DNA from 2 places in the Erwinia sp. 009765445 genome. Region 2 is predicted to be linked to the other one. Evidence: predicted binding sites of a transcription regulator. Region 2 holds the regulator's gene; the other holds the start of a gene.
What was found. The regulator CRP, encoded in region 2, controls carbon source genes, mostly activating them, when cyclic AMP is high. The targets are predictions, from matches to a motif close to ATGTGANNNNNNTCACAT.
Positions count from the first base shown of each region.

Region 1: a site for CRP is predicted at 6,050-6,067, ahead of focA (formate transporter FocA). Genes of this name have one in related genera too.

Region 1 covers NZ_JBYUWC010000005.1:167,354-182,123, forward strand. Annotated here, with positions in the region: gene AC3Y5R_RS06820 (4Fe-4S dicluster domain-containing protein) at 1-80, shown strand, start outside; gene AC3Y5R_RS06825 (hypothetical protein) at 77-367, shown strand; gene AC3Y5R_RS06830 (MFS transporter) at 610-1,761, shown strand; gene pflA (pyruvate formate lyase 1-activating protein) at 1,863-2,603, opposite strand; gene pflB (formate C-acetyltransferase) at 2,769-5,051, opposite strand; gene focA (formate transporter FocA) at 5,134-5,991, opposite strand; gene ycaO (30S ribosomal protein S12 methylthiotransferase accessory factor YcaO) at 6,370-8,127, opposite strand; gene serC (3-phosphoserine/phosphohydroxythreonine transaminase) at 8,436-9,521, shown strand; gene aroA (3-phosphoshikimate 1-carboxyvinyltransferase) at 9,601-10,887, shown strand; gene cmk ((d)CMP kinase) at 11,095-11,784, shown strand; gene rpsA (30S ribosomal protein S1) at 11,891-13,564, shown strand; gene ihfB (integration host factor subunit beta) at 13,651-13,935, shown strand; gene AC3Y5R_RS06880 (ComEC family protein) at 14,196-14,770, shown strand, end outside.
Region 2 covers NZ_JBYUWC010000008.1:186,630-201,399, forward strand. Annotated here, with positions in the region: gene tsgA (MFS transporter TsgA) at 1-531, opposite strand, end outside; gene ppiA (peptidylprolyl isomerase A) at 804-1,376, shown strand; gene AC3Y5R_RS10955 (putative adenosine monophosphate-protein transferase Fic) at 1,459-2,019, shown strand; gene AC3Y5R_RS10960 (aminodeoxychorismate synthase component II) at 2,053-2,628, shown strand; gene argD (bifunctional acetylornithine/succinyldiaminopimelate transaminase) at 2,716-3,936, shown strand; gene AC3Y5R_RS10970 (YccS/YhfK family putative transporter) at 4,014-6,086, opposite strand; gene crp (cAMP-activated global transcriptional regulator CRP) at 6,145-6,777, opposite strand; gene AC3Y5R_RS10980 (OsmC family protein) at 7,088-7,492, shown strand; gene AC3Y5R_RS10985 (phosphoribulokinase) at 7,522-8,391, opposite strand; gene AC3Y5R_RS10990 (creatininase family protein) at 8,567-9,367, shown strand; gene AC3Y5R_RS10995 (LysR family transcriptional regulator) at 9,468-10,367, opposite strand; gene AC3Y5R_RS11000 (BMP family protein) at 10,479-11,486, shown strand; gene AC3Y5R_RS11005 (ABC transporter ATP-binding protein) at 11,483-13,045, shown strand; gene AC3Y5R_RS11010 (ABC transporter permease) at 13,029-14,141, shown strand; gene AC3Y5R_RS11015 (ABC transporter permease) at 14,138-14,770, shown strand, end outside.

The sequences.
Region 1 (14,770 bases), on a different contig from region 2:
AAAAAGGCATCAAACCTAACGCTAACAGCCGGCCATGTGGCGACAAGACCGGCCACCTGGCAAACCCACTGGAGGTGTGAAATGGGAAACGGTTGGCATGACCCCACTGTTGGAAAAGGCTGAACCAGAGGATCATTTTGGATTGCTGCTGCTGTTGGTTGCCTGGTGTGCCGGACAGCAACCGGCCTGGCTTGATGAGCTTATTCCTCAGCATATCCTTCCCTGGGCTGAGCGATATCTGACGCTGCTAGCTGAACAGCAGGCCGAAGTTTTTTACCCCAGCCTTGCGGTTCTTACCCTTGCCACCCTTCACGACTGGACGCACCGTTTTGGATGGAAAAGGGTGGAACGCAACCTGTATTTTTAGTCATGAAATAACCAAAAATAAAAGTTATCGTCCGTAATACCCACCAACAAGCCAAAGTTGTCATTTTTCATAGAGATAACACACTTCGAACATGGGATAAGTATCCCGCTAACTCGTTGTAGATAAAAAATTTAAATCGGTGTCTGGCAAATCGTGCTGCGGTTGATTTCTGGCCGTTGACAATAATTTAGCGAATGGCATTATGCGCGCAAAATATTCCGCCGTTTTGGTCGTTTCTGACAATGTCTACCTGGTCTCGCCCCGTTATTGTGCTGCTCTGCGGCCTCTTGCTGCTGACGATTTCTATCGCCGTGCTAAACACTCTGGTGCCACTCTGGCTTACCCATGATGCACTGCCTACCTGGCAGGTTGGCGTGGTCAGCTCTTCTTACTATTCGGGCAACCTGGTCGGGACTTTGCTTGCGGGCCGGATAATCAAGCGTTTTGGATTTAATCGCAGCTATTACATCGCTTCCATTATTTTCGCTCTGGCTACGGCAGCATTAGGCTTTGAAAGCGGTTTCTGGGCGTGGTCAGCCTGGCGCTTTATCGCCGGTATCGGCTGCGCATTAATCTGGGTGGTAGTGGAAAGCGCCTTACTCTGCAGCGGCACCGTGCGGAACCGTGGTCAGCTGCTGGCCGCTTATATGATTTTCTATTATCTCGGTACCGTTGCCGGGCAGCTTCTGGTCAGTAAGGTCTCCACAGAGCTGCTGCACGTGCTGCCGTGGGTGACCGGAATTGTAGTTGCTGCGATCCTGCCGCTGGTGTTTACCAAAGTGACGGCGAAAGGGGATGATGAAGACGCTTCTCCGGGACGTATGTGGCCAATGCTGCGTCGTCGCAGCGCTCGTCTGGGGATCAACGGCTGCATCATTTCAGGTATCCTGCTGGGGTCACTTTACGGCCTGATGCCGCTGTATCTCTCTCATCAGGGGATGAGCGACTCGACGGTAGGCTACTGGATGGCACTGCTCGTCAGCTCCGGCATTATCGGCCAGTGGCCGGTCGGTCGTCTGGCTGACCGTTACGGTCGTCTGTTGGTGCTGCGCGTGCAGGTTTTTGTGGTGATCCTTGGAGCGCTGGCAATGCTGAGCAATACGGCTATGGCACCTGCGCTGTTTGTGCTGGGTGGGGCAGGTTTTACACTGTATCCCGTGGCGATGTCCTGGGCCTGCGAGAAAGTGGCTCATCACGAACTGGTGGCGATGAATCAGGCGCTGCTGTTGAGCTACACGTTAGGCAGCCTGTTTGGTCCGGCGATGACTTCAATGCTGATGCAGAACTATTCTGACCGGGTATTGTTTGTGATGATTGCTTCAGTCGCGCTGGTTTATCTGGTGATGTTGCTGCGCAAAGCCGACCAGCATGCCACACCGATTGCTCACGCATAAAAAAAGGAACGAAATCATTCGCTCCCTTTAGTGGCGGAGTTCATTCCGCCCTGGTCGTACATTCACACCATCGTGATGGCGGGTTTTCCGCTCGCCGTCAGTCAGTACATGACCTTATGGCCATAGCTTTCCAGAATGCTTTTCACCCGGTTCATGGTTTCAGCTTTTGGTGGGTGAACGCCATCCAGCTTATATTCTTCGCCCATCGCCACCCATTTATGCTTGCCCAGCTCGTGATAAGGCAGCAGTTCGATTTTTTCCACGTTGCCCATATCACGGGTAAACTCACCGAGGCGGTGCACAGACTCATCATCGTCTGAATAGCCAGGCACCACCACGTAGCGGATCCAGGTGCGGATGTTTTTCTTCGCCAGGTAGCGAGCAAAATCCAGTGTGCGGTGGTTTGATACGCCGACCAGGATCTGGTGAACCTCATCGTTAATCTGTTTCAGATCCAGCATCACCAGATCGGTCACTTCCAGCAGTTCGTCGATCACCGGATCATAGCGGCGTACAAAACCATTGGTGTCCAGGCAGGTATTAATCCCTTCTGCATGGCAGGCGCGGAACCAGTCACGCACAAATTCAGCCTGCAAGATGGCTTCGCCACCAGAAGCCGTCACGCCACCGCCTGAAGCGTTCATAAAGTGACGATACGACAACACATCCTTCATCAGCTCTTCAACGGTAATCTCTTTGCCACCGTGCGTGTCCCAGGTATCACGGTTGTGGCAATACAGGCAGCGCATCAGGCAGCCCTGGAAGAAGGTAATAAAGCGGATGCCGGGGCCGTCGACGGTCCCGCAGGATTCAAATGAGTGGATGCGACCAGTGACTGACATTGCGATGAATTCTCCATTGTGGACCTGCCTTTCCGGCAGGTACGCAGTCTTAAGCTGCGTTAAGTCTGTTTTGCCAGCCACCTGATGGAACACTGCAGAGGGCTGGCAAACAAGACTGGAAAAAGGCTCCGGTGAAGGAGCCTTTTATACTCAGAAGGGCAGAGATTACATCGTCTGAGTGAAGGTACGGGTAATCACGTCCTGCTGCTGCTCTTTAGTCAGTGAGTTGAAGCGAACGGCATAACCGGATACGCGGATGGTCAGCTGAGGATATTTCTCAGGATCGTTCATCGCATCCAGCAGCATTTCGCGGTTCATCACGTTAACGTTCAGATGCTGGCCGCCTTCGATGCTGGCTTCGTGGTGGAAGTAACCATCCATCAGTCCGGCAAGGTTAGCTTTACGCACGTCATCATCTTTACCCAGCGCGTTTGGCACGATGGAGAAGGTGTAGGAAATACCGTCTTTCGCGTAGGCGAACGGCAGTTTCGCTACTGAGGTCAGTGAGGCAACTGCACCTTTCTGATCGCGACCGTGCATTGGGTTAGCACCTGGTCCGAATGGCGCACCAGCGCGACGGCCATCAGGTGTGTTACCAGTTTTCTTACCATACACCACGTTAGAGGTGATGGTCAGAACAGACTGAGTTGGCACCGCGTTACGGTAGGTCTGCAGTTTCTGAATTTTCTTCATGAAACGTTCAACCAGGTCACAGGCGATGTCATCCACGCGGGCATCATTATTACCAAACTGCGGATATTCACCGTCGATTTTGAAGTCAATAGCCAGACCATCTTCATCACGAATGGTGGAGACTTTCGCGTATTTGATAGCAGACAGCGAGTCAGCCGCGACGGACAGACCTGCGATACCACAAGCCATAGTACGGTAAACGTCACGGTCATGCAGCGCCATCAGTGAAGCTTCATAGCTGTACTTGTCGTGCATGTAGTGGATGACGTTCAGTGCGGTGACATACTGTTTTGCCAGCCAGTCCATGAAGTGATCCATACGGGCCATCACTTTGTCATAGTCCAGCACTTCATCCATCATTGGCGCTTCTTTCGGGCCAACCTGCATTTTCAGTTTTTCATCCACGCCGCCGTTGATGGCATAAAGCATGGTTTTCGCCAGGTTTGCACGGGCGCCGAAGAACTGCATTTGTTTACCAACGATCATCGGGCTGACGCAGCAGGCGATGGCGTAGTCATCGTTGTTAAAGTCAGGACGCATCAGGTCATCGTTCTCATACTGGACGGATGAGGTATCGATGGAGACTTTAGCCGCATATTTTTTGAAGTTCAGTGGCAGCTTCTCTGACCACAGAATGGTCATGTTTGGCTCCGGAGACGGCCCCATGGTGTACAGGGTATTCAGGAAGCGGAAGCTGTTTTTGGTGACCAGGGTACGACCATCCACGCCCATACCGGCCAGGGATTCTGTTGCCCAGATTGGATCGCCTGAGAACAGTTCATCGTATTCCGGTGTACGCAGGAAGCGCACCATACGCAGTTTCATCACCAGGTGGTCGATCAGTTCCTGTGCTTCCTGTTCGGTGATTTTGCCCGCTTTAAGATCGCGCTCAATGTACACATCCAGGAAGGTGGAAACGCGCCCGAAGGACATTGCTGCGCCATTCTGTGATTTAACTGCAGCCAGATAGCCGAAGTAAGTCCACTGTACGGCTTCCTGCGCGGTTGTGGCAGGGCCGGAGATATCACAACCGTATTTGGCTGCCATCTCTTTGATCTGCTGCAGGGCATGGTGCTGGTCGGCAATTTCTTCACGCAGACGGATAGTGGCTTCAAGATTCACGCCGTTTTCCATATCGCTTTGCAGAGAAGTGAACTGCGCGAACTTGTCTTTCATCAGCATGTCGATGCCGTACAGCGCAACGCGACGGTAGTCACCGATGATACGGCCACGGCCATAAGCATCCGGCAGACCAGTCAGCACGCCAGATTTACGGCAGCGCAGGATATCCGGGGTGTAAACATCGAACACGCCCTGGTTATGAGTTTTACGGTATTCGGTGAAGACTTTTTTCAGGCCGGCATCCAGCTCGCGACCATAAACTTTACAGGAGCCTTCGACCATTTTGATGCCGCCGAAGGGGATCAGCGCACGTTTCAGTGGAGCATCAGTCTGTAAACCAACGATGGTTTCCTGTTTTTTATTGATGTAGCCCGCATCGTGAGAGGTGATGGTGGACGCCAGGTCGGTATCAAAATCGACAGGTGCGTGAGTGCGGTTTTCCAGCTTGATGCCTTCCATCACCTGGTCCCACAGCGCAGTGGTCGCTTCAGTGGCTCCACTCAGAAACGCTTCATCACCTTCATAAGGGGTGTAGTTTTTCTGGATAAAGTCACGAACGTTAACGCTGTTCTGCCACTCGCCCTGTGCAAAGCCTGCCCAGGCAGCAGCCTGTTTTTCATTGTGCTCGCTCATTTGAACCTACCTTAATTACATTGAGTTCTTTCGTTCCCGCCGCCGTGAATCCGGCGACGGATGTCAAATCTTGATTTCGGGATCAGTGATGATCGCCATCACGCAGATAGATAACCCAGTAAGTCAGACCCACCAGCAAACCGCCGCCAATTATATTGCCCAGGGTGACGGGGATCAGGTTATCCATAACAAAGTTACTGACTGTCAGGCTGGAGAAGTGTGCTGCTGTGGTGCCGGTCGCCTGCCAGAATTCTGGTGAGGCGAAGTCTTTAATCACAATAGCCATCGGGATAAGGAACATGTTAGCGATGCTGTGTTCAAACCCGCTGGCAACGAACATCGCGACCGGCAGCACCATGGCTAACATTTTGTCCGTCAGGCTGCGGCCGGAGTAGCTCATCCACACCGCCATACACACCATCAGGTTAGCCAGCGTGCCCAGGCAAACGGCTTCGAGGAAAGTATGGTGCATTTTATGGTCAGCCGTTTGCAGAACATTTAACCCCCATGCACCATTTGCCACCATATACTGGCCGGCAAACCAGATCAGCCCGACAAAAAACATCGCGCCGAAGAAATTCCCTATGTAAACGTTGATCCAGTTACGAGCCAGTTGCCCCCAACTGATACGACCGCTGGCTTTTGCCACCATGGTCAGCACGGTAGAGGTGAAGAGGTCGGCTCCACAAACCACGACCAGCATCAGACCGAGGGAAAAGCAGATGCCACCAACGAGCTTAGCCAGGCCGTAGGGTACAGCTTCAGCACCGGTGGTGGCCGTGATATAGAACACAAAAGCAATGGAGATGAAGACTCCGGCGGTGACAGCCAGGAAAAATGTCGTGAAGGGATGTTTTGTCGCTTTGTAGACACCGGCTTCTTCGGCAACTTTAGCCATTTCAGACGGTAAGAGTAAATCGAACGGGTTGCCAGTTTTCACACCAACTTCTCCCAAAATTTATCAACGACGAAATACTAACAAAGGAGTATAGGGGAGAAATTGATGTGGATCATATTGCTCAAGTATATCACGGCTTAAAGCACTGTTTTATGTGGGGTTTTAATGGTTAACTGATTGAAATTATTTGATAAAATATTTTTAATATACTAAATAAAAGTTGAATAGAGCACGAAATGCACGGGTTGGAAGGTGAAAAACAAAAGAGAAATATGTGCGGAATGTTGCATGGTGGTTTTTTAAAAATATCTGGCTCACCTTTTATTAACTTTTAATGAAAATTAAGTGGCATGGAATCTTCCTGGAGTGGATCTGAATGAATGACGGCCTGCTCTTATATTGCAGGCCGCCAGCTAAGCATTATTTCCAGTAGCGGCGTTTTGCCTGCTGAAGTTTTTCATAGGCTGCCAGGAGTGACTGATGGGCCGGGAAGGCCAGCAGATCTTCATCCACGCTTTGCAGACCATAGAATGGCGCTTCGCCGCTGATGGCGGCCGAAGCTGCCTCAACGGCTTCCTGACCATACATCCGCACGAAGGCATTGTGGTACTGCACAGGATCGCGTTCTTCTTCCATGCTCAGCAGCAGTAAAGTCTGCAGGCAGCGGTAATAATTCGCACGGGCTGGAGTGAAGATGGAAGCGTTAAATTCCATTGTCCATTCGGTCCAGATCAGAGCCTGATCGGTGTCGCCACCGGCCAGGGCCAGCATCGCCTTCAGTTCACCAATGCGCAGGGTATACCAGCCGTTATCTTTACCGGTCGCGAGGCCCAGTAGCTCACGGACGCGGGTAAAGTCGTCATGGCCGTCTTCATCCAGACGCTCAATCAGCGCCAGATAGTCCTCTTTCTCCCAGTTGCTTTCAGGCAGCGAGAGCAGGGTTTCGCGCAGATAAGCCCCCATGCTGTTGTTGGCCAGCAGCAGATCTTCGGCCGGATAGATATCTGACATCCCGGGCACAATGATACGGCAGGCGTAGACGTCCAGATGCTGATAGTCGGCGATATACACTTCCCGATCTTCCGAATCGAAGATTGCCATCAGCGTGGCGAATTCTTCTTCGGTGGTGCCGGCAAAGCTCCAGTCAGCAAACGGATAGTCGGCGTCATCCTTGAACATATCCCAGGATATTAGCCCGCTGGAATCGATAAAGTGAGTTTCCAGGTTTGCATGCTCGGCCACTTCTTCATCATCGAAAGTGGGCGGCGTAAACACATCGAGATCTTTCAGGCTGCGGCCCTGCAGCAGTTCGGTGACGGTACGTTCCAGCGCGACGCCGAAATCCGGGTGTGCGCCGAAAGAGGCGAAGCACGTACCATTCTCCGGATTAAACAGCACCACGCAGATAACCGGATACTTGCCACCCAGCGAGGCGTCATAAGAGAGGATTGGGAAACCTTCCGCTTCCAGTCTGGCGATGGCCTCCACCACGCCCGGGTAACGGTTGAGCACTTCATCCGGAATAGTTGGCAGACTGATGGATTCGGCGATAATGCGGTTTTTAATGTAGCGCTCGAAGACCTCAGACAAACCCTGTACGCGAGCCTCGTTCGCCGTGTTACCCGCGGACATGCCGTTAGACACGTAGAGATTGCCGATAATGTTCATCGGAATATAGACAGTCTGCTGATCTGACTGGCGGGTAAACGGCAGGGCGCAGATCCCCCGATCGCTATTGCCGGACTGCAGATCGATCAGATCGCTGGCACTCACTTCCTGTTTCGGGTCGTAAAATTTGCTCAGGCGCGGATCGAGAATGCCTTGTGGCAGGCTGTCATCTTCCGGCAGCGGGAACCATTTTTCATTAGGATAGTGAACAAAATCCCCTTCGGCCACGGATTTACCCAGCCAGAAATCGGCAAAGAAGTAGTTGGTCGACAGGCGCTCGAAATATTCACCCAGCGCGGAAGCCAGCGCGGCTTTTTTATTGGCACCTTTGCCGTTAGTGAAGCACAGCGGGCAGTCGCGGTCGCGAATATGAACCGACCAGACATGAGGTACCGGGTTCAGCCAGGAAGCTTCTTCAATATTGAAGCCCAGATCCTGTAATTTTTGCTGAAAGCGTGCGATGGAGTCTTCCAGCGCGGCGTCTTTGCCTGGGATATACGTTTGCGTCATAGTGCCCACTCGTTTTGGGTTGTGCCGAAAGCGCGCAATGATACGGGGTTTCCGCCTGATTCGCTATCCGGCTGGGTGATTTGATGGCGGCTATTCTGGCAGTTTCCCCGCCGGATGTGAGGGGCAAATCAGCGATCGCTGGAACAGCCTCACAAAATATCGACATTGTTTCCATTCACCCTACAAGCTGTTGCGTAGCAACGCGAAGAACTGGTCGGTTGACCGGATTAATCATTGCAGCCCGGCCAGGGCAGTGATAAAACCGATAGCAGAATCGAAATCGATTGATCTGAAAGTGGTGAGGGGAAATGAGTCAGATTTTCAATTTTAGCTCCGGCCCGGCAATGCTGCCGGTGGAAGTGCTGCGTCGTGCCGAACAGGAACTCTGTAACTGGCAGGGTTTAGGGACTTCTGTGATGGAGATCAGCCATCGCAGTAAAGAGTTCATTCAGGTGGCTGAAGAGGCAGAAAAAGATTTTCGCGATCTGCTGAAAATCCCCTCCAATTACAAAGTATTATTCTGCCATGGTGGTGCCCGTGCCCAATTTGCGGCTATCCCGATGAACCTGCTGGGGAACCACACAACGGCAGATTATGTTGATGCAGGCTACTGGGCGCACAGCGCGATCAAAGAAGCGCTGAAATACTGCACGCCAAATGTCATTGATGCTAAAACCACCGTTGATGGCCTGAGGGCGGTTACCCCGATGAGCAGCTGGGCACTGTCTGATGACGCCGCCTACGTGCACTACTGCCCTAATGAAACCATTGACGGTATCGCGATTAATGAAGAGCCGGATTTTGGTGATAAAGTGGTGGTTGCCGACCTGTCATCAACCATTTTGTCCCACCCGATTGATGTCAGCCGCTACGGCGTAATTTATGCCGGTGCGCAGAAAAACATCGGTCCGGCTGGCCTGACGCTGGTCGTGGTACGTGAAGATCTGCTGGGTAAGGCGAAAAAAGAGTTGCCTTCGATCCTGGATTACCAGGTGCTGAGCGAAAACGACTCAATGTTTAACACCCCTCCGACTTTTGCATGGTATCTTTCCGGTTTGGTGTTCAAGTGGCTGAAAGAGCAGGGCGGCGTGGCTGAACTGGACAAGCGCAACCAGGCGAAAGCGGATCTGCTCTATGGCGTGATCGACAAAAGTGATTTTTATCGCAACGATGTGGCTCGTGGCAACCGTTCGCGCATGAACGTTCCTTTCCAGCTGGCGGATGCTTCCCTGGATAAGGTGTTCCTGGACGAATCAATTGCTGCAGGTCTGCATGCACTGAAAGGCCATCGTGTGGTAGGCGGCATGCGAGCCTCCATCTACAACGCTATGCCGCTGGCAGGGGTAAAGGCCCTGACTGATTTTATGATCGACTTTGAGCGCCGCCACGGCTGAGTGCAAGATCCCGGTCTGAACTCTCTGAAACCTCGCATCGCGAGGTTTTATTGCATTTTATTTGGAGAATAAGTTTCACATGCAGGAATCCCTGACGTTACAACCTATCGCACTGGTGGATGGCACCGTTAACTTACCCGGTTCCAAAAGCGTTTCTAACCGCGCTTTATTGCTGGCTGCGCTGGCTAAAGGCACCACTCGCCTGACCAATTTGCTGGACAGTGATGATGTACGCCATATGCTTAATGCCCTGCAGGCGTTAGGGATCAGCTATACACTGTCTGACAATCGTACGGTATGTGAGGTGACCGGTCAGGGTGGCCCGCTGCATGCGGAAAAACCGCTTGAACTGTTTTTGGGCAATGCGGGGACCGCAATGCGTCCTCTTGCAGCCGCACTTTGCCTGGGTGCCAGTGACATTGTGCTGACCGGTGAGCCAAGGATGAAAGAGCGTCCAATTGGTCATCTGGTCGATGCGCTGCGTCAGGGTGGGGCCAAAGTGGAGTATCTTGAACAGCAGGATTATCCGCCGCTGCGGTTGCAGGGTGGTTTTGCCGGAGGGGAAGTCTCCGTCGACGGTAGCGTATCCAGCCAGTTCCTGACGGCGTTGCTGATGACGGCTCCGCTGGCACCGACCAACACCAAAATTGTGATCAAGGGCGATCTGGTTTCCAAACCTTATATCGATATCACCCTGAATCTGATGAAGACCTTTGGCGTTACGGTTAAAAACGAGAATTACAGCGTCTTCCACATTGCCGGTAATCAGCAATATGTTTCGCCGGGCGAATACCTGGTTGAGGGAGATGCTTCATCTGCTTCCTATTTCCTGGCCGCAGCGGCTATCAAAGGCGGCACTGTTAAGGTCACCGGTATTGGCCGCAACAGCATGCAGGGCGATATCCGCTTTGCCGACGTGCTGGAGAAAATGGGGGCGACGATTGAGTGGGGTGATGACTTTATTGCCTGTACCCGCGGTGAACTGAAGGCCATCGATCTGGATATGAACCATATCCCGGATGCGGCAATGACCATTGCTACGGCAGCATTGTTTGCCAAAGGCACAACAGTGATGCGCAACATCTATAACTGGCGTGTAAAAGAAACCGACCGTCTGGCCGCCATGGCGACAGAACTGCGGAAAGTGGGTGCCGAAGTGGAAGAGGGACACGACTATATTCGCGTCACTCCGCCAGAAACTATCCGGTATGCAGAAATCGGGACCTATAACGATCACCGTATGGCAATGTGTTTTTCACTGGTGGCGCTTTCAACCACGCCGGTGACCATTCTCGATCCGAAATGTACAGCAAAAACCTTCCCCGACTATTTTGAGCAGCTCGCTCGCCTCAGTCAGCTGGCATAAATCTGTAAATCCGCTGCACGTTGTGCAGCGGGTTGCGAACTAAATCACGCCCTGCGCAGGAATTCGCTCTGTAATTGGTCCGAAAAGGCTGATTAATTTGAGTGCGTCTATGCTTATGGGGTAACGATCTGGGCTGTTGCAGCGTATAATGCGCGTCGATATTTGTCTGAGCAGGTTAAACAGACATCCCACCGACAGGAGAATGAGATGACGGCTTTAGCCCCGGTGATCACCATTGATGGCCCCAGCGGTGCAGGTAAAGGGACCTTGTGTAAAGCAATGGCCGAGGCGTTGCATTGGCATCTGCTGGATTCAGGCGCGATCTATCGCGTGCTGGCACTGGCCGCTTTGCACCACCAGGTGGATATCTCGTCTGAAGAGGCTCTGGTCCCTATTGCAGCACACCTGGACGTTCGCTTTGTCTCAACCAATGGTGAGATGGAAGTGATTCTCGAGGGAGAAGATGTATCCGGTGAAATCCGCACCCAGGATGTCAGTAATACGGCGTCCAAAGTGGCAGCATTCCCCCGGGTGCGTGAGGCGCTGCTTCGTCGCCAGCGAGCCTTCCGCGAGCTGCCTGGTCTGATTGCTGATGGACGGGATATGGGAACGGTGGTTTTCCCTGACGCACCGGTCAAAATCTTCCTGGATGCCAGTTCAGAAGAGCGTGCTCACCGCCGTATGCTACAGTTGCAGGAGAAGGGCTTTAGTGTTAACTTTGAGCGCCTTTTATCTGAGATAAAGGAGCGTGATGACCGCGATCGTAATCGCGCCATTGCGCCGCTAAGACCGGCAAGTGATGCGCTGGTGCTGGATTCAACCAGCATGTCAATAGAGCAAGTGATTGAAACGTCTCTTAAATATGCGCGTGAAAAATTGTCCTTGCCGCAGCAGTAACCGATTTTTTTAACCCTTTGATATGGATGTCATGGGGCATGTGAAACAACCCCACCCGTCAGGATGTCAGGTGGACGTTAAATTGAAGAATCATAAGATTATCAATATGACTGAATCTTTTGCTCAACTCTTTGAAGAGTCCCTGAAAGAAATCGAAACCCGCCCGGGTTCCATCGTTCGTGGTGTTGTTGTCTCTATCGACAAAGACATCGTTCTGGTTGATGCGGGTCTGAAATCTGAGTCTGCAATTCCTGCAGAGCAGTTCAAGAACGCAGCTGGCGAACTGGAAATCCAGGTAGGCGACGAAGTTGACGTAGCGCTTGACGCAGTAGAAGACGGCTTCGGTGAAACTCTGCTGTCCCGTGAGAAAGCTAAACGTCACGAAGCTTGGATCACGCTGGAAAAAGCTTACGAAGATGCTGAAACTGTTACCGGTGTTATTAACGGCAAAGTCAAGGGCGGCTTCACTGTTGAGCTGAACGGTATTCGTGCGTTCCTGCCAGGTTCCCTGGTTGATGTGCGTCCGGTGCGTGACACCCTGCACCTGGAAGGCAAAGAGCTTGAATTCAAAGTAATCAAGCTGGATCAGAAACGTAACAACGTGGTGGTTTCACGTCGTGCGGTTATCGAATCCGAAAACAGCGCAGAGCGCGATCAGCTGCTGGAAAACCTGCAGGAAGGCATGGAAGTTAAAGGTATCGTTAAGAACCTCACTGACTACGGTGCATTCGTTGATCTGGGCGGCGTTGACGGCCTGCTGCACATCACTGACATGGCATGGAAGCGCGTTAAGCATCCAAGCGAAATTGTCAACGTTGGCGACGAAATCACTGTTAAAGTGCTGAAGTTCGACCGCGAACGTACCCGCGTTTCTCTGGGTCTGAAACAGCTGGGCGAAGATCCATGGGTCGCTATCGCTAAGCGTTATCCGGAAGGCACCAAACTGACTGGTCGCGTGACCAACCTGACCGACTACGGCTGCTTCGTTGAAATCGAAGAAGGCGTTGAAGGCCTTGTGCACGTTTCAGAAATGGATTGGACCAACAAAAACATCCATCCGTCCAAAGTTGTTAACGTTGGCGATGTTGTTGAAGTTATGGTTCTGGATATCGATGAAGAACGTCGTCGTATCTCCTTGGGTCTGAAGCAGTGCAAATCTAACCCATGGCAGCAGTTCGCAGAAACCCACAACAAGGGCGACCGCGTTGAAGGTAAAATCAAGTCTATTACTGACTTCGGTATCTTCATCGGCCTGGACGGCGGCATCGACGGCCTGGTTCACCTGTCTGACATCTCCTGGAACGCTACCGGAGAAGAAGCAGTTCGTGAATACAAGAAAGGCGACGAAATCGCCGCTGTGGTTCTGCAGGTTGACGCAGAGCGCGAGCGCATCTCCCTGGGCGTTAAGCAGCTGGCAGAAGATCCGTTCAACAACTACATCTCTCTGAACAAGAAAGGTGCTATTGTTAACGGTAAAGTAACTGCTGTTGACGCTAAAGGTGCTACAGTTGAACTGGCTGATGGCGTTGAAGGTTACCTGCGCGCTTCAGAAGCCTCTGTTGACCGTGTAGAAGACGCAACTCTGGTTCTGAATGTTGGCGATGATGTTGAAGCTAAATTCACCGGCGTTGACCGTAAAAACCGCGTTGTCAGCCTGTCTGTACGTGCTAAAGACCAGGCAGATGAGAAAGAAGCCATCAATACTGTGAACGCTAAACAGGAAGAAGGTAACTTCTCTAACGCTATGGCTGAAGCATTCAAAGCAGCTAAAGGCGAGTGATTGCGCTTGCAACAGGGCGGCAGTTGCCGCCCTGAAATAGCCGTTACTGTCAGAGCTTTTTCCTGTAGGAATTAACCGGAGGATTTATGACCAAGTCAGAACTGATTGAAAGACTTGCTGGCCAGCACTCTCATATTCCGGCGAAAGTTGTTGAGGATGCGGTAAAAGAAATGCTGGAGCACATGGCGACCACTTTGGCGCAGGGCGAACGCATTGAAATCCGGGGTTTCGGCAGTTTTTCTTTGCACTATCGTGCACCTCGTACTGGCCGTAACCCGAAAACGGGCGACAAAGTGGAGTTGGAAGGTAAATACGTTCCACACTTCAAGCCAGGCAAAGAGCTGCGCGATCGCGCAAATATCTACGGCTAAGGCTTACGCATTGCAGCAATAAAACGACACTCAGGTGTCGTTTTTTTTTGCCTTAATTTCAGGGCAGGACAGAGAGCGTAAGTGGGTACTGCAGAATCCGTTGCTGATGTTTGTTCCGGAAGCTTGCCCGCAAAATTTTGTCCGAACCCGGCAACCAGAATAACTTTCCTGCGACCCTGCTCTGGCCTGGCCGATTAGCAGGCTGCATTGGTCCGCTCACTGCGACACACTCCGGTTGATGGTTAACAGGAGTGCCAGCGATGCCTTACAGCCTGAGCCGCCTGGCGATGTGGATAATCGCCGCGACGCTTCCCCTTTGCTTTCTTCCCCACTTGCCGGAAGCGAAATATGACCTGCTCTGGATCATTATTGCCGTTTCCCTGAGCAGCAGTCACTGCCGGATGCTGAAGGAAGGGGCGATTTTATTACTGCTCTTTCTGTGGGCCATTTCGCCCGCGCGAACCTTACTGCAACAAGTTGAGTTTCTGACATCGAGGCCACAGGAGGCGATGGTCAGGATTGAACAGCTTCAGCCGGATCGGGTCAAACTCAGGATCCTCAGTATCGCGGACAGGCAGATCTTCCCGCCGATTTATGCCACGGTCAGCTTTCCGCAACACGAGCAGCCACTCTGTGCTGGCCAGCACTGGCAGATGAAACTCAGGCTGAGAGCGGTGCATGCACGGCTCAACGAAGGCAGTTTTGATTCACAGAGATATGCGTTAGCCAACAGTACGCCACTGACGGGCAAGATTCTGTCCCTGCAACCAGTTGAAACTGGCTGCAGCTGGCGTCAGCAGGTTATTCGCAGCAGTCAGCAGCGTTATGGTGAGCT
Region 2 (14,770 bases):
GAAAATCGCCACATAAATCACGCCAATGCAGGCATACACCCAGTACCATGGCAGAGAACGTGCGAGGATAGCCGCGGCGATGATCGGGAAAATGGTTCCTGCCATACTGAAGAAGGAGTCGGTGAACAGCAGGCGCGAGCCGCGTTGCCGTCCTTCATACAGATGGGTGATCAGGAAGGTGCCGATCGACATGGTGATACCACTGACCACGCCCAGCACGAACATACACAGCGAGAAGACGCTCAGGCTGTGGCTGGTCATCAGCCCCAGCACCGCCAGCACCATCAGCACAAAGCCGAATATCAGCTGGCGCTTCATCGGGATGATCTCCATCAGCCAGGCATTCAGGAACACTGCCACCAGAATACCGGCGTTAAGGAAGGTAAAGGTATTGCTCATCTGCGCGACTGGCAGGTGGAAATAATCCGCAATATTTTCCAGCACCATGCCGGTAACAATCACAACTGCGCCGGTCAGCGCATAGGAGAAAAAGCTGATCCAGGTAAGCCCGATTCGATCGCGATTAGTCATAGTGGAACCTGTGAGTCTGAGGGATCGTGAAGCATGACGCTCATGGTAAGCGTCGGCAGTTTAGCGATTTTAGTGATCGCCATAAATAAATAATGAAACATTTCGTTTCATATTCATGAGTTTCGTGATGAGTATCACCATTTTCGCTGCAGGGAATCGGTTGCGGTCAAAATGTGACAAGTAAATTAAGGTAAAACGCTGGCGCGTTGGTAAGCGCCTCTTTAGAATCAACTTTGTTTTTCTGGCCTGTAGCCCTAAGTAAGGAATCTTTCATGTTAAAACGTACTTTGACAGCGGTTGCCACTGTTTTCGCGCTGTCCACGATTTCCGCTTCCGCGATGGCTGCGAAGGGAGATACTCACGTATTGCTGACCACGTCAGCCGGCAATATTGAGCTGGAACTCAATAATCAGAAGGCCCCGGTTTCAACAAAAAACTTCGTTGATTACGTCAACAGTGGATTCTACAACAACACCACTTTTCATCGCGTAATCCCTGGTTTTATGGTGCAGGGCGGCGGTTTTACCGCTGACATGCAGCAGAAACCGACCAACGCGCCGATTAAAAACGAAGCGGACAACGGTTTACTGAACAAGCGCGGCACTATCTCTATGGCCCGCACCGCCGACAAAGACAGCGCCACCAGCCAGTTCTTTATCAACGTTGCGGATAACGCCTTCCTTGACCACGGTCAGCGTGACTTCGGCTATGCCGTGTTCGGTAAAGTTGTCAAAGGACAGGATGTGGCAGACAAAATTTCTCAGGTTCAGTCGCAGAACGTCGGCCCTTACCAGAATGTCCCGGTGAAGCCGGTAGTGATCCTTTCCGCGAAAGTCCTGCCATAAATCCTCCTGACGGGGGATTGCTGCTTATAATTAGTGCAGAAAGTCTGCACAACGCAGTGATGACCCCGTCAAAGGAGGCAGCATGTCCGGAAAGCTAACCGATAAGCAAAAAACTTCCCTCTGGCAGCAACGTCAGGACGCAAATTTCCTCGCCAGTTTCCTGCTGGGCGGTACCACTCTCGATCTCGGCGCACCCAATCCGGGGCTGCCACATCTGCGAGCTTTGCACCGCGCACTGTTCCATGATGTTCTCGATCGGGCGGGCGAACTTCGCAGCGTCGATATTCAACTGGGCGACACACCCTGTTGCCACTTCGAATATATCGAGAAAGAGGGTAATGCGCTGATGCAGGCGCTGGAAGAGGAGATCGGCGTGGCTGACCTGCCGGTAAACCAGCTGGTGGAGAGGCTGGCATGGTATTACTGCGAACTGACGGTTTTACATCCTTTCCTGCGCGGTAACGGCCGTGCGCTACGGCTGTTCTTTGAGCAGCTGATCATCCATGGCGGTTACGATATCCAGTGGCGGCAAATTGACCCCGCAAGCTGGCATACGGCGGTTGAAACCAGCCTGGCGGGCGATCTCGCTTTACTCACGGCGGCGTTTGGCAAAGTGGTAAGCGAACGGCCGGAAAATGCGTAGAATAGCGGCCTTCCAAACCGGTCCGGAGTGCCGATGCTGCTGCTTATTGATAACTATGACTCTTTTACCTGGAACCTCTGTCAGTACTTCTGTGAGCTGGGGGAAGAGGTGCTGGTCCGGCGTAATGACGAGCTGACGTTGGATAAAATTGCCACCCTGCGGCCGGAAAAGCTGGTGATCTCTCCCGGTCCCTGTACGCCGGACGAGGCGGGTATTTCACTGGCGGCGATTGCGGAGTTCGCCGGAAAACTGCCAATCCTCGGCGTCTGCCTGGGTCACCAGGCTATCGCGCAGGCTTTTGGTGCGCGGGTGATACGGGCCAGGGAAGTGATGCACGGCAAAACGTCGGCGATTGAGCATAATGATGGGGGCGTCTTTTCCGGCCTGAAACATCCGCTGACGGTGACGCGCTACCATTCGCTGATTGTGGAGAAAGAGTCCCTTCCGGCGGAATTTGAAATGACCGCCTGGACACTGCGCGATGGCAAGCCTGACGAGATTATGGGGTTCCGCCATCGTCATCTGCCGCTGGAAGGGGTGCAGTTCCATCCGGAAAGCATTCTCAGCGAGCAGGGACACCAGCTGCTGGAAAATTTCCTCCGGCAGTGAAAAAGTTTCCTTTGATTGATTTTTTATGCATATTTTGTGATTATAATTTCACTTCCTGCAACGTAAAAAAAACAGATGAGGTAGTCAATGGCAGCGGATAAATTAGCGGTAACGCGGGCGACGTTCGATGAGGTGATCCTGCCTGTTTATGCACCAGCTCAGTTTGTGCCGGTGAAGGGCAAAGGCAGCCGGGTCTGGGACCAGCAGGGGAAAGAGTATATCGACTTTTCCGGCGGTATCGCGGTGACTGCGCTGGGCCACTGCCATCCGGCGCTGGTGGAAGCCTTAAAAAGCCAGGGAGAGACGCTGTGGCACACCAGCAACGTCTTCACCAACGAACCTGCGCTGCGCCTCGCCAGCAAACTGATTGCAGCGACTTTTGCCGATCGCGTGTTTTTTGCTAACTCCGGCGGTGAAGCGAACGAAGCCGCTTTCAAGCTGGCCCGCTATTACGCCTCAAAACGCCATTCGCCTTACAAGAGCAAAATCATCGCTTTCCACAACGCCTTCCACGGGCGGACGCTGTTTACCGTTTCCGTTGGTGGGCAGCCGAAATACTCGGACGGCTTCGGTCCGAAACCGGCGGATATCCTCCACGTGCCGTTTAACGATCTGGCTGCGGTCAAAGCGGTTATCGATGATCACACCTGCGCCATCGTGGTGGAGCCAATCCAGGGTGAAGGCGGTATTATGCCTGCCACGCCGGAGTTTATGCAGGGCCTGCGCCAGTTGTGTGATGAGCATCAGGCACTGCTGGTGCTGGATGAAGTGCAGAGCGGCATGGGCCGCAGCGGCAAACTGTTTGCTTACGAGCATTACGGCGTGGAGCCGGACATTCTGACCACCGCAAAAGCGCTGGGCGGCGGCTTCCCGGTCAGTGCGATGCTGACCACTAATGCAATTGCCTCCACCATGTCACCGGGCGTGCATGGCACCACTTACGGCGGTAACCCACTGGCCTGTGCGGTGGCCGAAGCAGCATTGGATATCATCAACACCGAAGAAGTGCTGAGCGGCGTGGAAACCCGTCGCCAGCAGTTTGTCACTGCGCTGAAAGCAATCGACGCGAAGCTGGATCTGTTCAGTGAAATCCGTGGCAAAGGCTTGCTGATTGGCGCGGCTCTCAAGCCACAGTATGCCGGTAAGGCTCGTGACATTTTGAATGCTGCAGCGGCGGAAGGGGTGATGATCCTTAACGCAGGAACGGATGTGATCCGCTTTGCGCCTTCACTGGTGATCGAACCGGCTGATATTGAAGAGGGGATGGGGCGCTTTGCCGTCGCGGTGGAGAAAGTGCTGGCCGGTTAAGGCACGCAAACGGCGAGGTTGTTAACATACTCCCTGCGCCTTGAGTTTGTAGCAAACAGGGGCCTGAGCGATCGGGTCTATTTTCTCAAGCGCCGCGACAGCCAGCGCCCGTGATGTGGGCGATTGAACCATGCCAGTGATGAGATGGTGTGCATCACGCTGAGATGTCCCAATATGCGCTGCACGTGCCTTTCCAGAATGGTCACCGGACCCTGCTGAATTTCTCCCTGGCCATCCAGCACGTTAGTGTCAGAGCTGGGGCCGTCATATTCCAGTCGCTGCTGGCAGCGCTGTAACGCAATCTCACAGGACTGCAAATACCGCTCCGCCAGCGATGACGTCAGCATGGTATGCTCACGCGCGAGGATGGTCATCGCGTTGATGTGCTCAACGATAAACTGGCTGTGCGTCACCCACAGCTTCATGTCTGCCAGATAACTCGAATCGAAACCGGGCTCCTGCATCGCCTGATTCAGCGAGTTAAAGAGGGCGTTATGAGCCTGATTGACCCGCATACGCTGGTAAGCCAGCTTTACCGGGTCCTGCTCGTTGCCCAGCAGCATCTGCAGCGCTCCCTGATAGGCTTCCAGCGCATCGTGCGCATTCTGCCGCAGCAGCCCGCTTTGCCACTGCGGCCACAGCCAGATCATGCCGCCAAAGGCAATCAGGCAGCCCATCAGCGTATCCATCAGGCGCGGCAGCAGGAAATCAGCCCCGTTCAGTGACAGCAGTTGAAGGGAGTAAACCGCCGTGACGGTAAAGCCAATCATCGCCCAGCCGTAGAACTTACGGATAAACAGGTAGCTGATCAGGGTGATTGCCAGCATCACCAGCAGCACCAGAGGCTCCGGGGCCTGCAGCCGCAGAGTAACGGCAGCGATAATCAGCCCGGCAAGGGTCCCCAGCGCTCTGTGCTGGATCCGGACTCTGGTGGCGCTGTAACCGTTCTGACTGACAAACATCACCGTCATCAAAATCCAGTAGGGCTTGGGCAGGTTAAAGAACAGCGCCAGCGAGCTGGCAAAGGTCAGCATCACCGCAAAACGGGCGGCGGTGCGCAGCGCGGCGGACGTCAGCGACAGATAACTTCTTATGGCCGGGAGCAGCGGCAGACGGCGCTGGCGGTCGGCCATCAGGTCGCGCTGATAAAGTGGGCGCTGAGTGCGCAGGACGCGGGCAATGCGGCTGAAGTGGTAATAACAGAAGTTGCCGACCGGATTGTCCCGGTGCTGGCGGGAAATTTTTTCCAGCGCCTGAAGCTGCTTATCCATGGTAAATCGCTCAGGCAGCTTATGATAAAGGATATCGTCTGCCAGCTCGCGCAGCCTGGCCGCAATGGTCTGGGCGTTCCAGCGGATCACCGCTTCGGCGTGGCTCTGTTCCACCAGCTTCTGCACCTCTTCCGGCTGATGCAGGCTGACGGAGATATGCTCCTGCAAATCCAGCGCCACCTGAAAGGCGCGGGTCAGCCGCTTGTGATGATTATCGTTATTGGCGGCCAGCATGTGCATTTGCTGGTAGCAGGTGGTGATCAGATCGACCGCTTTCTGCTGACGGGCCAGCAGCGGCGGCAGGGCTTTTTCCGGATCGGTGAGTTTAGTCAGCAGGGTATATTTAGCTTCACAGTAACCGGCCAGCTCCCGATACAGCAGGCTCAGCGTTTCGCGCATCGGCTGCTCTTTCCACAGCCAGAACCAGAACCAGTTGAAGACGCCGTACCAGACCGTGCCCAGTACGTAGAGCATCGGCGGCTGCCAGATTGGCATCCTTCCCGCCAGGCTGAGGGTGAAGATCGCCGCAATCAGCGAGCCGGGCAGCAGTCGTCCGTGCAGCGGGCTGATCTCTCCGGTCACGCCGAGCAGCATCGCCATCACGAACAAAATAGCGGGCAGGGGAACCTGGTGTGCACCCAGGTACTGGATCAGAAAGCTGCTGGAGGCAAACAGGCTACCGCCCACGATCAGGCGTTTGAAAAAGCGTTTATGCGGGGTATCAAGACCGGCGATGTTGCAGCAGGCCGGGACTAAGGAGAACAGCAATCCCTTTTGCAAATCGCCCAGCAGCCATCCGATAGCAACCGGTAAACAGAGCACCAGCGTCTGGCGCAGTGCGTAGTTGACTTCAGGGTGATAAATGATTCGACGCCACATCACTCCGTACCAAATAAAAAGGCGCAACAGAGACTGTTGCGCCGAGGATCAGAGCCGGTTAGCGTGTGCCGTAGACAACGATAGTTTTACCGTGCGCCGAGATCAGGTTCTGATCTTCCAGCATTTTCAAAATACGCCCAACGGTTTCACGGGAGCAGCCAACAATCTGGCCGATCTCCTGACGGGTGATTTTGATCTGCATTCCGTCAGGGTGAGTCATGGCATCCGGCTGTTTAGCCAGATTGAGCAGGGTTTGCGCGATGCGACCAGTCACATCGAGGAAAGCTAAATTGCCCACTTTCTCGGACGTTACCTGCAGGCGGCGCGCCATCTGCGAAGAGAGACGCATCAGAATGTCGGGGTTCACCTGGATCAGCTGGCGGAATTTCTTATAGGAAATTTCAGCGACTTCGCACGCGGTTTTTGCCCGTACCCACGCACTGCGCTCCTGACCCTCTTCGAACAGGCCAAGCTCGCCAATAAAATCGCCCTGATTGAGGTAAGAGAGGATCATCTCTTTGCCTTCTTCATCCTTGATCAGCACCGCTACCGCGCCTTTGACGATGTAGTAGAGGGTTTCCGCTTTCTCACCCTGGTGAATCAGCGTGCTTTTGGATGGATACTTATGAATATGGCAATGTGACAGGAACCATTCAAGTGTCGGGTCTGTTTGCGGTTTGCCGAGAACCATTCGCTGTTATCCTCTGTTGTCATCGTGCCTTAAATACAGGGGCAGAGTTCCCTGTCAGGCGTTGAAATAGTCAAGCGTTTCCCTGTCAGGAAATTTATTCGGCTTCTGTGGGAAGCCAGGCTCGTTATGTCGTTCCGTTTCGTCAAAGCTTGTAGAGTACTGACGAAAGTATTACAGCCTTGTTTGTAGCACAGCTTTGCACGAGTGTCTTCTGTTGTCTCGCTTCAGCATAGTGCGAAATCTGCTGCATTGCCGTTTTTGTTGCTAAAGCGTAATCTGGTGTTAACTGAATGAATTAGAGGAGTTTGTTATGCAGGCACGTGTCAAATGGGTGGAAGGGCTGACCTTTTTGGGAGAATCCTCATCAGGACATCAGGTGCTGATGGATGGCAACTCAGGGGATAAAGCACCCAGCCCGATGGAGATGGTGTTGATGGCAGCGGGCGGTTGTAGCGCGATTGACGTGGTTTCAATCCTGCAAAAAGGCCGTCACGATGTTAAAGACTGTGAGGTTAAGTTGACCTCCGAACGGCGTGAAGAGGCTCCGCGTCTCTTCACCCATATCAATCTGCATTTTATCGTAACGGGTAACGCATTGGGCGATAAAGCTGTGTCCCGCGCTGTCGATCTCTCAGCAGAAAAATATTGCTCCGTTGCGCTGATGCTGGGCAAAGGTGTGGAGATCACTCACAGCTATGAAGTGATTGAGCTGTAAAATATCCCGAGCCCCGCACTGTCGGGGCACTACTCTATCTTCTTCCCTTCGATTAACCGTTGCACCAGCGGCCCCATGATCAGCTCCATCGCCAGCCCCATTTTGCCGCCAGGTACCACCAGCGTGTTGATGTGAGAGATAAAAGAACCCTGCAGCATCGCCAGCAGATAGGGGAAGTCGATATCTTCCAGTCCCTGAAAGTGGATCACCACAAAACTTTCATCCAGCGACGGGATGCCCCGTGCGGCGAACGGATTGGAGGTATCAACGGTCGGGACGCGCTGGAAGTTAATGTGCGTGCGCGAGAACTGCGGAGTGATGAAGTTGATGTAATCCTCCATAGAACGCACTACCGAGTCCATTACCGCTTCACGCGAGTGGCCGCGTTCACTGGTATCACGCACCAGCTTCTGGATCCACTCCAGGTTAACGATAGGCACCACGCCAACCAGCAGATCCACATGCTGTGACACATTGTTCTGCGGTGTTACCACCCCGCCGTGCAGCCCTTCATAGAACAACACATCAGTCGGCTCCGGCAGCGGCTGCCACGGCGTGAAGGTTCCCGGCACCTGGTTCCACGGCACCGCCTCATCATAGGTATGCAGATACTTGCGCGACTTGCCGCTGCCGCTTTTGCCGTATTCCTGGAAGGTTTGCTCCAGCAGCGCGAAGTCGTTGGCATCAGGGCCAAAATAACTGATGTGTCGGCCCATATCGCGCGCTTTGCGGATTGCCATATCCATCTCAGGCCGGGTATAGCGGTGAAAGCTGTCCCCCTCCACTTCGGCGGCATGCAGGTTAAGCTGCTGAAAAATTTTGCGGAAGGCCAGGCTGGTTGTGGTGGTTCCCGCGCCGCTGGAACCGGTCACGGCAATCACCGGATGTTTGGCAGACATGTTAGCTCCCTGAGAAAGATCATATCGATCCAGCATTGGTATCATGTTTAGCGCACGGGTGTCACCTTTGCCCCTCTCCGATGCCAAAAAAGCAACGCGCCGCCGCATTTTTGCTGCTTCATTTAGCGCACCAAATTGCTCAGACTGTACAAAACAGTGCAGGAGATAACTTTCAATGAATATGCCTTCGTCACGCTGGTGGTGGGATCTCTCGACCCGTGAATTCAGCGAGCTGGAGATGGACAAGATTGTTGCGGTGCTGCCGATTGGCGCAGTGGAGCAGCATGGCCCGCATCTGCCAGTCAGGGTGGATGCCGCGATTAATGCCGGGATCGTTGCCGAAGCGGTCGGCATGATGCCTGCAGATCTCCCGGTGCTGATCCTTCCCGCACTGCCGGTCGGCAAATCTGATGAGCATCTCAATTACCCTGGCACGCTGACCCTTCCTTATGATGTGCTGGGCAAAGTGTGGTTTGAAGTGGCAAAAAGCGCCTGGCGCGCCGGGATCCGCAAGCTGATTTTCTGGAATTCGCATGGCGGCCAGCCGCAGCTGATGGAGATTGTCTGCCGCCAGCTGCGCATTGAACTGGGAGTATTTGCCGTCGGAGCCAGCTGGTTCCGTACCATCGACTCCAGCGATCTGTTCAGTGAACACGAGCGGCAGCACGGTATTCATGGCGGTGAGTCGGAAACCAGTGTGATGCTGCATCTTCATCCGGATCTGGTGCAGATGAAATATGCAGAGGATTTTGTATCCGCCTCGGTGGCACTAGCGGAAACTGGCGGCATCCTTACCCCGGAAGGGGGCGTGGGCTTTGGCTGGATGGCGGAGGATCTGCATCCTTCCGGCACCACCGGTAACGCCGCAGCTGCGGATGCCGAACGCGGCAAAATCGAAACCCGGCGGGCGGCTGAGGCGCTGATTAAGCTGATCCGTGAGGTGCAGGCTTACCGGCCACCTTACCAGTCAAAATAGAGTATGCCTTCAGCAGGCGGCATGCCACGCATTTCAGCATGCCGTATTGCCCGCTTTCCTTACCGTGAGATTTAAGGCCGCTCCGGCACGCTGAAGTCCGCTAAGCCATCTGGCTCATCATTGCCTTGATGGTCTCCGCCAGCACGCTGCCAATCGCACTGGTGCCCCGATCATGCCCAATCAGCATCAGATTCTGTGTGCGCTGCGCCAGCTCGCGCACCGGAATATAGATCAGCCTGCCGCTGCGCAGATCGAACTCAATATCAAACGGCGTCAGGAAGGTCAGCGCCTGGTCGACCATCGCCGCCTGACGCATCACCTCGATCGAATTGGTTTCAATGACCGGGTGCACGGTCACTGATGCCCGAGAGAACAGATCGTTCAGATAAGGGCGGATCACCATCGACTTGTCGGCAATCACCAGCGAATGGGGCACGCAGTCGCTCAGGCGCAGGCTGGTTTTATCCGCCAGTGGATGGCCGGGTGCCACCACCGCCCCAAGCCTTCCGACCGCACTGCCCAGCGTACGGAGGGAAGGGGGTAAATCAAAATCGAATCCCAGCCCTAAATCTGCCTCGCCCGACTCCACCGCGCTGGTAATGTCGTGACCGGTGGTCATCTGCCGCAGGACTAATTTTACCCTGGGATTTGCCCGCCGGAATTCAGCGGCCACGCGGGGGATCAGATTGGCCGCCAGCCCGCTCATCATCGCTACCGTGACTTCGCCACGCCGCAGCCCCTTCAGCTCCTCAATCTTAATCTGCGCCCATTCCAGCTCTTTAAATGTCTGGCGGACGTGGTGGATCAACACTTCTCCGGCGGCCGTCAGCACCATTTTGCGTGGCAGGCGTTGGAACAACGGGGTGCCGAGTTCTTCTTCCAGCGCGAGGATTTGCCGGTTAATGGCGGAAGCTGAAATATGCAGTCTGCTGGCCGCTTTACGGATTGACCCGCTGCGCGCCACTTCATCCAGATAGGTCCACAGGCGATGCTGAAGCATGACGACTCCGTAGTGTTGCCTTTAAGGCATCGTTGAGTACGAAAAACTGTGCTTTTAAGGTAACGAAAATCGCGGCATAACTGAACAATCTTCAGTTGAGGGGGCATAAAAATGGCAGGTGTAAGTCGCAGGGGATTTGCAAAGATGCTGGCGGGCGCGGTGATGTTACCGGCTCTGGCGCCGTTACTTTCTCGTAAAGCGCTGGCCGCGGATAAGAGCATCAAAATCGCATTGTTGTTGCCGGGTTCCGTTGCCGATGGCGGCTGGAGCATGCTGGCGTATCAGGGGCTCCAGGCGCTGAAAAAAGAAGGTTTCACCGTGGCTTACAGCGAAAGCGTGCCGCAGGCGCAGATGGAGCAGGTGATCCGCGGCTATGCCGACGACGGTTACTCGCTGATTATCGGCCACAGCTTTGAATACGGCTCGGCGTTTGCCGAAATTGCCCCTGACTACCCGGATACCCACTTCTTCGCTTCAACCTTTAAGCCGGATGAAACCGCGCCGGGCAATGTGGAATACGTCAATCTTGCCTATCTGCAGGCGGCTTATGCCGCAGGCGCTCTGGCAGCTCTGATTTCCGATAAAGGTAAAGCGGTCGGTTTTGTCGGCGGCGGTGATAATCCAACACAACAGGCGATGATGCGTGCCTTTATTGCCGGTGCCGAGAAAACCCGCCCAGGCGTGAAAGGGCTGGGCGTGGTCACTGGTGATTACGATAACGCAGCGAAGGGCCGGGAAGCGGCAACTACCATGATCGGCAACGGAGCCGACGTGATCTGGCATGCCGCTGATGTGACCGGGCTGGGTGCGCTGCAGGGTGCTGCCGCCGCGAAAGTTAAAGCCATCGGCTGCTATGCCGATCAGATGGATGTTTCCCCGGCGTACATTGCCTGCAGCCTGAAGCAGAACCTTGACTGGATGGTGGAAGAAGTCGGCCATTCCGTGGCGAATAACGCCTTCCTCGGTGGCAAAGAGTGGGCACCGACGGTGGCAAAAGCCTGGTCTGTGGTGCACGGTAAAGAGCAGTACAACAGCAAGCTGGTCAGCGCTGAGGTATGGCAGAAATTCACTGCCATCTGGCAGCAGCTGGATAATGGCACCATCGTGCCGAAAGTGTGAGCAAACCTGAGGTGATGGTAGCGATGCAGCCCCGCGTAGCGTTAAACAAAGTGACCAAGCGATTTGCGCGCGTCACGGCGAATGACTGCGTGTCGATGAATGTCGCCGCAGGGGAAATCCATGCGCTGCTCGGTGAGAACGGCGCGGGGAAAAGTACCCTGATGCAGATCCTGTACGGGCTGTATCAACCCGACGAGGGCGAAATTGTTATCGACGGGCAGCCGGTGATCCTCCGCGATCCGGGGGATGCCATCGCGCACGGCATTGGCATGGTCCATCAGGAATTTATGCTGGTCCAGCCGATGACCGTGGTGGAGAACGTGATCCTTGGCCTGAAGGAAACCCGCAGCTGCCGCCTGGACTTGCAGGCGGCAGCGCTACGGTTACAGGCGCTTTCCGATCGCCACGGACTGGCGGTCGATCCCTGGGCAAAAATTCAGCATTTGCCAATCGGGGTCCAGCAGCGGGTAGAAATCCTCAAGTTGCTGTATCGCGATGCGCAAGTATTGATCCTCGATGAACCTACCGCCGTGCTGACGCCGCAGGAAAAAGAGGGGCTGTTTGCCACGCTTCACTCGCTACGGGAAGAAGGACGCTCGGTGGTGATAGTGACGCATAAGCTCTATGAAATTATGGCCGTGGCGGATCGCGTTTCCGTGATGCGCGGTGGCAGGATGATTGAAACGGTGGCGGTGGACGACACATCCGAAACCGATCTGGCTCGCCGCATGGTGGGGCGTGATGTGGTGCTGCGGGTGGAGAAAACCCCGTGCCAGCGTGGCGAGGAGATCCTGCATGTGGACAGCATCGCGCTGCGGGATGAAACCGGTCAGCAAAAAATCTGGCGCGCCTCGCTGAAAGTCGCCGCCGGAGAAATACTCGGCATTGCCGGAGTGGATGGCAACGGCCAGTCTGAGCTGGCGGATGCGCTGCTTAATCTGCGGGAAATTGAGGCGGGACGAATTTTACTCGCCGGGGAAGATATTTCAGCGCTCTCACCAGCCGCACGCCGGGCGAAGGGGATCGGTTTTATTCCCGCTGACCGTCGCGGAGTCGGTTCGGTCACCTCGTTGTCGATAGCGGACAATGCCATGCTCGGTGCCCAGCAGTCGTTCACGCATGCCCGTGGCTGGCTGCTGGACCGCAAAAAGATTGTCCGTCACGCCCGTGCCATCATCGACCACTTCAAAGTCCGCACGCCGGATACTGATTTCGAGGCGGGCAAACTCTCCGGCGGCAACCTGCAAAAACTTATCCTGGGACGTGAAGTCGCCCGCAAACCCCGTTTGCTGGTGGTTGAGCAACCTACCCGAGGGCTGGATGTCGGCGCTGTGGAAGCGGTCTGGCAGGGGCTGCTGGCTGCCCGTGACAGCGGTTGTGCGATTGTGATGATCTCCGCCGAACTGGAAGAAATTCTCAACCTTTCCGACCGCATCGCGGTGATGTATGGCGGCCAGGTAGCTGGCGTGCTGGATGCCTCTGACGCCACGGCGGAAAAGCTGGGTGAACTGATGGCGGGCGGCACATTAACAGGAGCAGACGATGAGCAGGCTGCTTGAAAAACGACTCGCCCCTGTGGACTCTTCCACCGCCGTGATCGCCACCACCTCAGGCGCGATGCTGGCGGCATTTGTTATTGCCGGGCTGCTGTTTATACCCTTTGGCGGCAACCCTTTCAGCGCTTATCAATTTTTGTTCAGTGAGGCTTTTGGCTCGCTGCGGGGCTTTGGGCAAACGCTGGTGCAGGCCACACCATTAATCCTGATTGCGCTGGGAACCATCGTTATCTGGCGCGCCGGGTTGGGTTATATCGGCTTTGAAGGCTGTTTCCTGGTAGGCGCTGCGGCAGCCAGCTGGGTTGCGCTGGCCGGAACGCCACAGAGCATGCCGTGGGCGCTGCCTGGCTGGGGTTATTGGCCTGCGGTGATCTGTGCCGCTTTTGTCGCCGGGGCATTGTGGGCGGGATGGGTAGGCTTCCTGCGCGTGCGGTTTGGCGGTAATGACGTGCTGATTTCGCTGATGGCGAACTACGTGGCGGTTTTTCTCATTCAGTATCTGGTCTCCGGCCCGATGCGTGCGGTGGGTGACCTGCCACAAACGCCACGCTTGCCACATGATAGCTGGCTGCCTTTCATCATGGAGGGGATGCGTGCGCACTGGGGACTGGGCATTGCGCTGGTCGCCACGGTTTACGTCTGGTGGCTGATCCGCGCCACGCCAGCAGGGTTTGAAATCATCGTCAGCGGGCTGAATCCAAAAGCAGCCCGCTATGGCGGCATCGCCGTCGGCAAAAGGCAGATGAGCGCGGTGCTGCTGGGCGGCGGTCTTGCTGCGCTGGCCGGACTTTGCACCGTGCTTGGCGTGCAGCACCGCCTGATGGAAGGGTTGTCCGGCGGCGTGGGCTTTATTGGCGTGGTGGTGGCGCTACTCGCCAGGCTGAATCCGCTGCTGGTGATCCCAACTGCCGTGCTGTATGGCGGCCTTGAAGTGGGTGGCAGCGCGATGCAGCGTCAAACCGGCCTGCCAACTTCAGTGGTGCTGATCCTGCAGAGCCTGGTGGTGATCCTGATCCTCGCCGGAGACATCCTGCGCTATTACCGGCTGCGCTGGCCAGGCCGTACTCCTGCGCAGCAGCTGTCGGGGGAGAAATCATGAGCGCGCTGATGAATATCGATACGGCTTTTATCATCACCTGGCTTGCTGCTGCTGTGCGTCTGGCAGGGCCGGTGCTGCTGGCCGCTTTGGGCGAAATCTATGCCGAGCGGGCTGGCGTACTGAATATTGGCATTGAGGGCACCATCCTGATGGGAGCGCTCGCCAGTTATATGACGGCTGTTTACAGCGGATCGACGGCGCTGGGCTTTATTGCTGGCGGCGTGGCCGGGCTGACGGTGGGCGTGTTGCTGGCAGCTCTGTATCTGCGGGCCCATGCCAGTCAGATCGTGATTGGTATTGTCTTTAATATCCTCGCTGGCGGTGTGGCGACCTGGATCTATTCGCTGGTAATGGGCGATGCTTCTTCCCCAACCATCACCATGCTTAACCCAATTCATGTGCCGCTACTGTCGGAAATTCCCGGGATCGGACCGGTGCTGTTCACTCAGCCTCTGCCCCTCTACCTCACTTTGCTGCTGGTGGCGGTGGCGCACTTTGGCCTGTTCCATACGCGCTTTGGCCTCTCGCTGCGTTCAGTGGGCGAAAACCCGCGTGCGGCACATGCTGCCGGGCTTAACGTGCTGCGCATCCGCACCTGGGGCGTGCTGCTCTCCTGCCTTGGCGCGGGG